DNA from 3 places in the Vibrio bathopelagicus genome. Region 3 is predicted to be linked to each of the others. Evidence: predicted binding sites of a transcription regulator. Region 3 holds the regulator's gene; each other region holds the start of a gene.
What was found. Region 3 encodes CRP, which controls carbon source genes, mostly activating them, when cyclic AMP is high. Its sites were predicted from a motif close to TGTGANNNNNNTCACA; they were not measured.
Positions count from the first base shown of each region.

Region 1: a site for CRP is predicted at 1,605-1,620, ahead of malT (HTH-type transcriptional regulator MalT). Genes of this name have one in related genera too.
Region 2: a site for CRP is predicted at 1,369-1,384, ahead of IHV80_RS13770 (CTP synthase). Genes of this name have one in related genera too.

Region 1 covers NZ_CP062501.1:458,185-461,472, forward strand. The annotation lists gene malT (HTH-type transcriptional regulator MalT) at 1-1,417, opposite strand, end outside; gene IHV80_RS18370 (glycogen/starch/alpha-glucan phosphorylase) at 1,983-3,288, shown strand, end outside.
Region 2 covers NZ_CP062500.1:3,118,291-3,121,578, reverse strand. The annotation lists gene relA (GTP diphosphokinase) at 1-275, shown strand, start outside; gene mazG (nucleoside triphosphate pyrophosphohydrolase) at 521-1,336, shown strand; gene IHV80_RS13770 (CTP synthase) at 1,469-3,109, shown strand; gene eno (phosphopyruvate hydratase) at 3,191-3,288, shown strand, end outside.
Region 3 covers NZ_CP062500.1:3,304,628-3,307,915, forward strand. The annotation lists gene IHV80_RS14835 (phosphoribulokinase) at 1-853, shown strand, start outside; gene crp (cAMP-activated global transcriptional regulator CRP) at 1,095-1,727, shown strand; gene IHV80_RS14845 (DUF1338 domain-containing protein) at 1,904-2,695, opposite strand; gene astD (succinylglutamate-semialdehyde dehydrogenase) at 2,954-3,288, opposite strand, start outside.

The sequences.
Region 1 (3,288 bases), on a different replicon from region 3:
CTAATGCTTTTTCAGGTTCATTACTGTTAATAGCAACTTGCGCACGCAGGGCGTTGTATTGGCCTTGCTGTTGAGTATCCAGTTCGATGTTTCGAGCTTGATACTGAGTTTCGGCTTCTTCTAGAAGCGTGCCTACTTGATCATAACGGTGCTGACTCTGTGCCAGCCAAGCGCGCAGCATTGATAGCTTCGGCTCACTGTATAACTGATCCGTGGTTAGCTGTTTGATTGCCATCTCTAGCGAAGACAACTCGCCTTGGTTAAACATCGGCCAACCGTGTTCCGTTAGAATTTGAATGATCAGTTCTGGATCTTCAGCGCGTTGTGCATGTCGTAGTGCTTGATGAGGCGTTTTTTGTTTGATCCACGCTTTCGCGGCACTTCTGTGCAACTCGGCTTCTTGTTGTGGAATTCGAGCTTGGCGCTCGTGGGCAAGAAATTCACCAAATAGGTTATGGAAGCGGTACCAGTTCTTTTCGCCTTCAAGAGGGTAGATGAATAAGCCAAATCGGTTGAGTGACTCGATCATTCCTAGCGCGTCTTCACGCTGTGTAAGCGCGCAGACTAATTCGTCATTGAAATGATCAAGCACTGAACACTGCATTAAGAACTGTCGGGTTTCTTTATCCAGTAGGTCGAATACCTCTTCAACCAAGTAATCCCAAAGGTGGGCATGGTTAAAGTGAGAGAAAGACTCTGCCGATTGGGCCAGCGTGCGTTTTTGATGTTGAGCTTGAAGAGCAATAAGCTGTAAAGCTGAAGGCCAACCCTCAACATAAGTACAGATATTGCCAGCGGTGGTGTCATCTACGCCATCGGCGACACGTTGATTGAAGAAGCGCGTCGTCTCTTCAGTATCAAAAGCCAGAGAGTCGTTGCCAATCTCAATCATCAAATCACGGACGCGAAGGTTTGCGGTGCCAAGTGGTGGTGTCCCACGGCTAGTCACAACAAGCGTTAGATTGTCAGGCATATGCTTGAGGAAAAAGCGCATCGCCTCGTGAATGTCATCGTTATTAACTAAGTGGTAGTCATCCAACACCAGAAAACACTCTTGGTGGAATTCAGACATCTCGGCGAACACTTCGCTTAACAAAGAATGCAGTGATGAGAACTGTCGTTTTTCTGCCAATTTTTGGGCATTAGGACAGGCATTTTGAGTCGCTTTGTTAAGTGATTGAAGTAGGTAGTTGATATAGCGAAAGGCATCATTGTCACTATCGTCAATGCTGTACCAACCCACATTGGGCTTATCTACCAGCCATTGTGCAGCCATAGTGGTCTTGCCATACCCCGCTGGAGAGCGGAACAGTACGAGCTTGTAGCAATCTGCATTCTGAAGCAGATCGAGAACTCTAGGCCGCAGGATTGCATTGTGTAAGCGGCCGGGACGAGTCAGTTTCGAAGGGATCCACATATCGAAGTTTTACACCTATTCCGTGGCTTATGTTTTAGGGGTCTAAACCGTTATGGAATAAGCCCAATCACATCTGCCTAATTACTTAAGTCTGTGCCTATGTTACGTGAAGCAAAATGGCACCGACTATGATCCTCCGCAGAAACCTTGCACTCCTGCATGTTTTTAGGCTCCTACGCCCTTTATTTGGGACTTTGCTCACGTTGTGGGTGGGTTTTTGAATGTGACTTAGTTCATTTCTACACGAAGATTTATGCAAAAGATGAGAGTCGGAAAATAATTTCGTGATCTCAAACTCAGATTTGGCAATGAGTTCAATCTGGTTAAATAAAAGTCACATCAATTGAAGTTAAGTTATCGAACGGGAGCTTGTGATCTTAGTCACTCCAAGTTTTTGTTCGAAGTCAGAACATGAGAGTCAGATCACTAACCCTATGTCGGTACGCCCCCTACGCCCTTTCATCTACTCCTAGTTAATCGTACGGTCAGGAGGATGTTTAGTTAATGGTGACCATGCACGATATGTCACAGATGAATTAGAACTATTAAAAGCGAGATTTCTGAAATGAAACCAACTCAGCAAAAAACTTTCGATAAAGTGTCGTTCCAAGAAAGCGTTAAGAAGCATTTATCTGCAACCTACGCAACAACGATTGAAAACGCGGATAGCCGCGCATGGTACCTAGCAATGGGTCGCGCATTAGCAGAACTCACAACATTCGACCTGCTAGAAACTGAAAACGATGAAAAAATTAAGAACGCGAAAAGTGTTAACTACCTTTCACTAGAGTTTTTGATTGGCCGTCTGACAGGTAACAACCTAATCAGCATGGGTCTTTACGAAGAGATCACTCATGCAATGGAAGAGCTAGGTCAAAATCTAACAGACCTTTTAGAAGAAGAACGCGACCCATCACTAGGTAATGGTGGTCTTGGTCGTCTTGCTGCTTGTTTTATGGATTCTTGTGCCGCTCAAGAATACCCAACAGTAGGCTACGGTCTTCACTATGAATACGGTTTGTTCAAACAGTCTTTCCAAGACGGTCGCCAACAAGAAGCACCAGACGCGTGGCGCGGTGTTGAAGGTTACCCATGGGAAGTAGCTCGTCCAGAGCTAGCACAACACATTGGTTTTTACGGTCATGTAGAAGTTGAATTCGTCGACGGTAAAGAAGTTCGTACTTGGGTTCCTGGCATGGAAGTAAAAGCAATGCCTTGGGATCTACCTATCGTAGGTTACGAATCAAACACGGTTTACCCATTGCGTCTTTGGGAATGTCAGGCAATCGCACCATTCTCATTAGCAAGCTTTAACAACGGTGATTACTTCGAAGCGCAACACTCGCTAATCGATGCAGGTAACATCACTAAGGTTCTTTACCCGAACGACAACCACGAGAAAGGTAAGACACTGCGCCTAATGCAGCAGTACTTCCACTCAGCAGCATCGGTTCGCGATATTCTACGTCGTCACGAAGCAGCAGGTTTCTCTCTAGAAGATCTGCCTAAGCAAGAAACGATTCAGCTTAACGATACGCACCCAACGATTGCGATTCCTGAGCTAATGCGCATTCTGATCGACGAGAAAGGTCTATCTTGGGAGCAAGCATGGGAAATCAGTGCTCATACGTTCGCATACACGAACCACACACTACTTCCTGAAGCGCTAGAGACTTGGTCTGAATCCCTGATCAATCGTCTTCTTCCACGTCACATGGAAATCATCTTTGAAATCAACCACCGCTTCATGCAAGAAGTTCGCAAGATGTGGCCTGGTGACGGTGAGAAGCAAGCGAAGCTTTCTATCATCCAAGAAGGTTTCCACCGTATGGTTCGCATGGCAAACCTATGTGTGATTGGTTCTTACAAAG
Region 2 (3,288 bases), 190 kb from region 3:
TCATCGATACTGTGTGGGGCGATGGTTTTGTAGGCTCGTATATCTTAACGCTGCGTGTAGAGGCGCTGGAACGTACCGGCTTGTTGAAAGATATAACATCCCTGTTCTTGAACGAAAAAGTCAGTGTGACGACAATGAAGAGCCGTATTGACTATAAACGTCAGTTGTCGGTGATGGATTTCGATTTGGAAGTGACCAACATTGAGATTCTGAGTCGCGTGACAAGTCGAGTAGAACAAATCAAAGATGTTATGTCGGTCAAACGTCTAGGCTAACTTTCACGTTGCATTAGTCACTTTTACTGCGTTAACTGCGCTTTCTTGTTCCATCACATAGGCGAGCTATGCTCAGGAATCGCGAAAGCTTGTTGCCTTGTTAAAGTAACAACTGCTTAGTGAAAGGTGCGTAATTTAGAGAATTAGACAGTATCAACAAAGGTGAGTAGTTTTGGCTGCTCACCTTTTTAGTTTTAGAAGACGTTATAAATTTAAAAATCAAAGACAGTAATAGGAAGAAAACGATGAATCACCCGATTGAACAACTTGAACAGATTATGACTAAGCTGCGCGATCCTGAAGGTGGCTGTCCTTGGGATTTGAAACAAAATTTTGAAACAATTGTGCCGCATACTATCGAAGAAACGTATGAGGTGGTGGACGCGATTCACAACAAAGATTGGCCGAATCTACAAGAAGAGTTGGGCGACTTGTTGTTTCAGGTGATCTTCTACAGCCAACTGGCGAAAGAGCAGGGCTTGTTTGAGTTCTCTGATGTGGTCGACGGTATTAGTGAGAAGCTGACGCGCCGTCATCCACATGTGTTTTCTGATACAGAATTTGCGAGTGATGAAGAAATTAATGCTAACTGGGAAGCTGAAAAAGCCAAAGAAAAAGCACAGGCAGGCAAAACTCAAGAAAGTATTCTAGACTCAATACCAAACTCTCTACCTGCACTTTCGCGTGCTACAAAAATTCAAAAGCAAGTCGCGAAATTTGGCTTTGATTGGGACTCTATTGGCCCAGTCGCCGATAAGGTTTTAGAGGAAGTTGATGAGGTGCTAGAAGAAGCGCTTCAAGTAACGCCAAACGAAGATTTAGTTGAAGAAGAACTGGGTGATTTATTGTTTGCGACGGTCAATTTAGTGCGACATTTGGGTAAAAATCCAGAAACGGCTCTCAATAAAGCCAATCTGAAATTTTCACGCCGCTTTAAAGGCGTGGAACAAAAAGTTCGTCAGCAAGATAAAATTTTGACCGACTTTTCTCTACAACAGCTTGATTCCATGTGGGATGAAGTCAAAGTGGCGGAGAAAAGATCATCAAAGCTTTTATCATGAATTGATTTGAAGCAAAAAATAAAAAATTGCAGTGTGATAGATTTCACGTTGTGGCGATAAGGGGCTTCTGGTATATTTTCATCCCGTCCAGAAGTAATCCATTTCCCTCATTCAACCAATTTCAGGTTAAACATGACGACAAATTACATTTTTGTTACTGGCGGGGTTGTATCCTCTCTAGGTAAAGGCATTGCTGCAGCATCTCTTGCGGCTATTTTAGAAGCTCGTGGTCTTAAAGTGACTATGATGAAGCTTGACCCTTACATCAACGTTGATCCAGGCACTATGAGCCCGACTCAACACGGTGAAGTGTTCGTTACGGAAGATGGCGCTGAAACAGACCTTGACCTTGGTCACTATGAGCGATTCATTCGCACCAAGATGACTAAGCGTAACAACTTCACAGCAGGTCGTGTTTATGCTGACGTTCTACGTAACGAACGTCGTGGTGACTACCTAGGTGCAACAATCCAGGTTATTCCTCACATTACTAACTCTATCAAAGAACGCGTAATCTCTGGTGCTAAAGGCCACGATATCGCGCTTGTTGAAGTTGGTGGTACTGTAGGTGATATCGAATCTCTACCATTCATGGAAGCGATTCGTCAGCTAGCAGTAGAACTAGGCCGTGAACGCGCAATGTTCATGCACCTTACTCTAGTGCCATACCTAGCAGCTGCGGGTGAAGTGAAAACTAAGCCAACGCAACACTCTGTAAAAGAGCTGCTGTCTATCGGTATCCAGCCTGACATCCTAGTTTGTCGTTCAGATCGTGTTATCCCAGCAAACGAACGTAAGAAAATTGCTCTTTTCTGTAATGTACAAGAAAAAGCCGTTATCTCTATGAAAGACGTAGATTCAATCTACAAGATCCCACAGTTAATCCGTGCTCAAGGCATTGATGATCTTGTATGTACGCGTTTCGGTATCAATGCACCAGAAGCTGATCTGTCTGAGTGGGAACAAGTAATTTACGAAGAAGCTAACCCAACGGGTGAAGTGACGATTGGTATGGTTGGTAAGTACATTGAACTGCCTGACGCATACAAATCAGTAAATGAAGCGCTGAAACACGCAGGCTTGAAAAATCGCCTAAGTGTCACAATTAAATATGTAGATTCACAAGATGTTGAATCTAAAGGCACAGAAATTCTACAAGACCTAGATGCAATCCTAGTTCCTGGTGGCTTTGGCGATCGTGGTGTTGAAGGTAAGATCCTTGCTGCACAATACGCTCGTGAAAACAAAGTACCTTACTTAGGTATCTGTCTAGGTATGCAAGTTGCTCTTATTGAGTACGCTCGTAACGTTGCGAAGATGGAAGGTGCACACTCTTCTGAATTCTGCAAAGAAACTAAATACCCTGTTGTTGGCCTAATCACTGAGTGGATTGACGGCGAAGGTAAAGTTGAAGAACGTACTGAAAAATCTGACCTAGGCGGCACAATGCGTCTTGGTTCACAGCTTTGTCACCTAGCGAAAGGGACGAAAGCTTACGAATTATACGGTAGCGCGACGATCCATGAACGTCACCGTCACCGTTACGAAGTGAACAACAATCTTCGTCCACAAATCGAAAAAGCGGGCCTAAAAGTATCGGGTCTATCTGCGGACAAGAAACTGGTTGAAGTTATTGAGAACCCGAACCACCCATGGTTCGTTGCTGCTCAGTTCCACCCAGAGTTCACTTCAACACCTCGCGATGGTCACCCATTGTTTGCAGGTTTCGTTAAAGCGGCTGGCGAATTCCAGCGCGGCGAATTAGAAAAGTAAAAAGGAATCCAGGTAGCTGCGTAAGTTGTGCTGCTACCTTTAAATTTGACATTTATATATTCAACGAGAAGGAAACATTCAATGTCTAAGATCGTTAAAGTTCTAGGTCGTGAAATCATCGATTCACGTGGTAACCCAACTGTAGAAGCTGAAGTACACCTAGAAGGCGGTTTCGTAGG
Region 3 (3,288 bases):
AATTATTGCGGTGACGGGTTCATCTGGAGCCGGCACCACCACCACCTCAGAAGCCTTTCGTAAAATGTTCAATATGATGGACGTGAAGGCTGCTTGGGTTGAGGGGGATAGTTTCCATCGCTTCACTCGCCCAGAGATGGATGTCGAGATCCGTAAAGCGCGCGAGCAAGGTAAGCACATCAGCTACTTTGGTCCACAAGCTAACGATTTTGGCGCATTAGAAGAGTTCTTCCGTCAATACGGTAATGAAGGCACGGGCAAAGTCCGCAGCTATCTACATACCTTCGATGAAGCCGTTCCTTACAACCAAATGCCCGGCACTTTTACGCCATGGCAAGAGATCCCTGAAAACTCAGATGTGATGTTTTACGAAGGCCTTCATGGTGGCGTAGTCGATGGCGACATTAACGTCTCGCAACACGTCGACCTGCTGATCGGCATGGTACCTATCGTAAACCTAGAGTGGATCCAGAAATTCGTTCGTGACACACGCGATCGTGGGCACTCTCGCGAAGCGGTGATGGACTCTATTGTTCGCTCAATGGATGATTACCTTAACTACATTACCCCGCAGTTTTCGCGCACTCATATCAACTTTCAGCGTGTCCCAACCGTAGATACATCGAACCCACTGAACGCCAAAGGGATTCCTAGTTTAGACGAAAGCTTCGTTGTTATACGTTTGCGTGGTATCAAAAACGTCGATTTCCCTTACCTTTTGGCAATGATTGATGGCTCATTTATGTCACGTCATAACACGCTTGTGGTGCCAGGAGGTAAAATGAGTTTTGCTATGGAGCTCATTGTAAGGCCAATCCTACAACAACTAATCGAAACCGGAAAAATAGGTTAACAAAACGTCATTCTGGTTGATTACTTTTCATACCGTGATCATGTGCACAATTTTGCGTAAAAAATCGTAGCTTGGTCACGATTAAAATCAAGAAATAGTACCTGAAAAAGGATACTATTCTTAAACGAAACACAAGATAGCTTGCAGCACTCAACGAGTGCTCTTATCCTAACTGAGTCAATTCAGGCTTAGCTAAAATACGGAAAGCGGCAAGCATACCCTGCAGAGGAAGTGAGATATTATGGTTCTAGGTAAACCTCAAACCGATCCAACATTAGAGTGGTTCCTTTCACACTGTCATATTCATAAGTACCCTTCAAAAAGTACTTTGATTCATGCTGGTGAAAAGGCAGAAACCTTGTACTACATCGTTAAAGGTTCTGTGGCTGTTCTTATCAAAGACGAAGAAGGTAAGGAAATGATTCTTTCTTACCTAAACCAAGGCGACTTCATCGGTGAACTTGGACTTTTCGAAGAAGACCAAGAACGTACTGCGTGGGTTCGTGCTAAATCTCCTTGTGAAGTAGCTGAAATTTCTTTCAAGAAATTCCGTCAACTTATCCAAGTGAACCCAGATATCCTGATGCGCCTTTCAGCGCAAATGGCAAACCGTCTACAAGTAACTAGCCAAAAGGTTGGTGACTTAGCGTTCCTTGACGTAACCGGTCGTATCGCTCAAACGCTACTTAACCTAGCGAAACAGCCAGATGCAATGACTCACCCTGACGGCATGCAAATCAAGATCACTCGTCAAGAGATTGGCCAGATCGTTGGTTGTTCTCGTGAGACAGTAGGTCGTATCTTGAAGATGCTTGAAGAGCAGAACCTAATTTCTGCACACGGTAAGACTATCGTGGTATACGGCACTCGTTAATCTCGATTGACTGAGCCAAAAATTTGAAAGCCACCAAATGCGAATTTGGTGGCTTTTTTGTTTTCTAAAGATCAGATGCGGGAACCGATATTAGAGATCGGACTTCGCTCTTCTAAAGTATCTCGAAGCGAAGCTTACCCGCATCTCTAGGGCAAAGCCCATACTCGTATCTTTCTTTAACCGTTGGTGCTTTCAAAGATCTTGTCAGCCGATGCTGCGACAAATCCTGTATAAAGCTCACCATTAGCCATCGCATAACGCTTAGCGAACTCATAGAAGCCACCAGGAATCATCTCATTGCCTTCAACAAATGAAACTGGGACTTTGTCTGCCATTGTTGATGATTGCTCTAATAAGACCTCTGGAGAGCCTTTAACCTCACCACCAGACGCATTGATAGTGAAGCCTGATTCACTCAGATAATCATTCACTGCCTGCACTTCATCAAAAGTATCAAGTTGGTTCACACTCACCGTAAAGTGGTTTGCACCGTAGCCATGAGCTGCGAGCCAAGAAGCGTATTCACTCTCTTTTGCTAGTACTTGGAAATCCGCGAAACTCAGATCCCAAAGGCGACCACCAAACAAGAACTCATGACCTTGAAGCTTGCTTGCGTCTACTTGCTCAACCAACTTAGCAACGATCTGTTGTAAGTCATTTGAACACTCTTCTACCTTCAACTCACTAATGAACACTTTCGGTTGGTTTGGGTCTGGGTGCTCGTAGTGCTTAGCCACTAGCTTCTTGCTCTCAAACAAGTAATCGCCACACGCCTTGTAACCCAATTCAAGGAAAGGCTTGGCCAGTGTTTCAATACCTAGCGGTGCTACATTGAAAGTACGCAGTGCAATGTGATCATTAATCAGAGCTTCGTCTTCTTTCAGCAAGTGATGTACTTTCTCAGCCGATGGACAAAGCCTGTGAATGTAATCGTCCCATAGTGATTTAAAGAGTAGATCGGGCGTCATGGTGACTCCTTGTCAGAGGTTCTAGCAAGCTAGTAATTTGGATTAGAAAGGGAGAGGCTGGACATAGAGTCAGCAGCCATCAGCCTGTGACATACTTGTTCTATTATTATTTACCGCCCAATCGAGGTGTCGGACGTGGGTGAAAATAGGAAGCGATAACACTGCTTCCTTATTACACAATTAACCAATGAAGCTGTTATTCATGAACCTAGAGCTCATAAGCCTATGATTCATGAACTTATAGCTTAAGAGCTTAAACTAAAGCTCAATACCTGGGCTAAATGTCGCTGGCAGTTGAGTTTCACCACCTTCCATTGACGCCATTGGGTAAGCACAGTAATCAGCCGCATAGTAAGCACTTGGGCGTAGGTTACCTGAAGCACCCGGGCCACCAAATGGTGCATCACCACTTGCGCCTGTTAACTGGCGGTTACGGTTAACAATACCCGCACGGATATGGTCAACGAAGTATTCCCACTCTGAATCGTCTGTTGAAACTAGGCCTGCAGACAAACCAAAGCGTGTGTCATTAGCCAGTTCCACTGCTTGCTCTAGCGATTGGTAACGAACCACTTGCAGCAATGGGCCGAAGT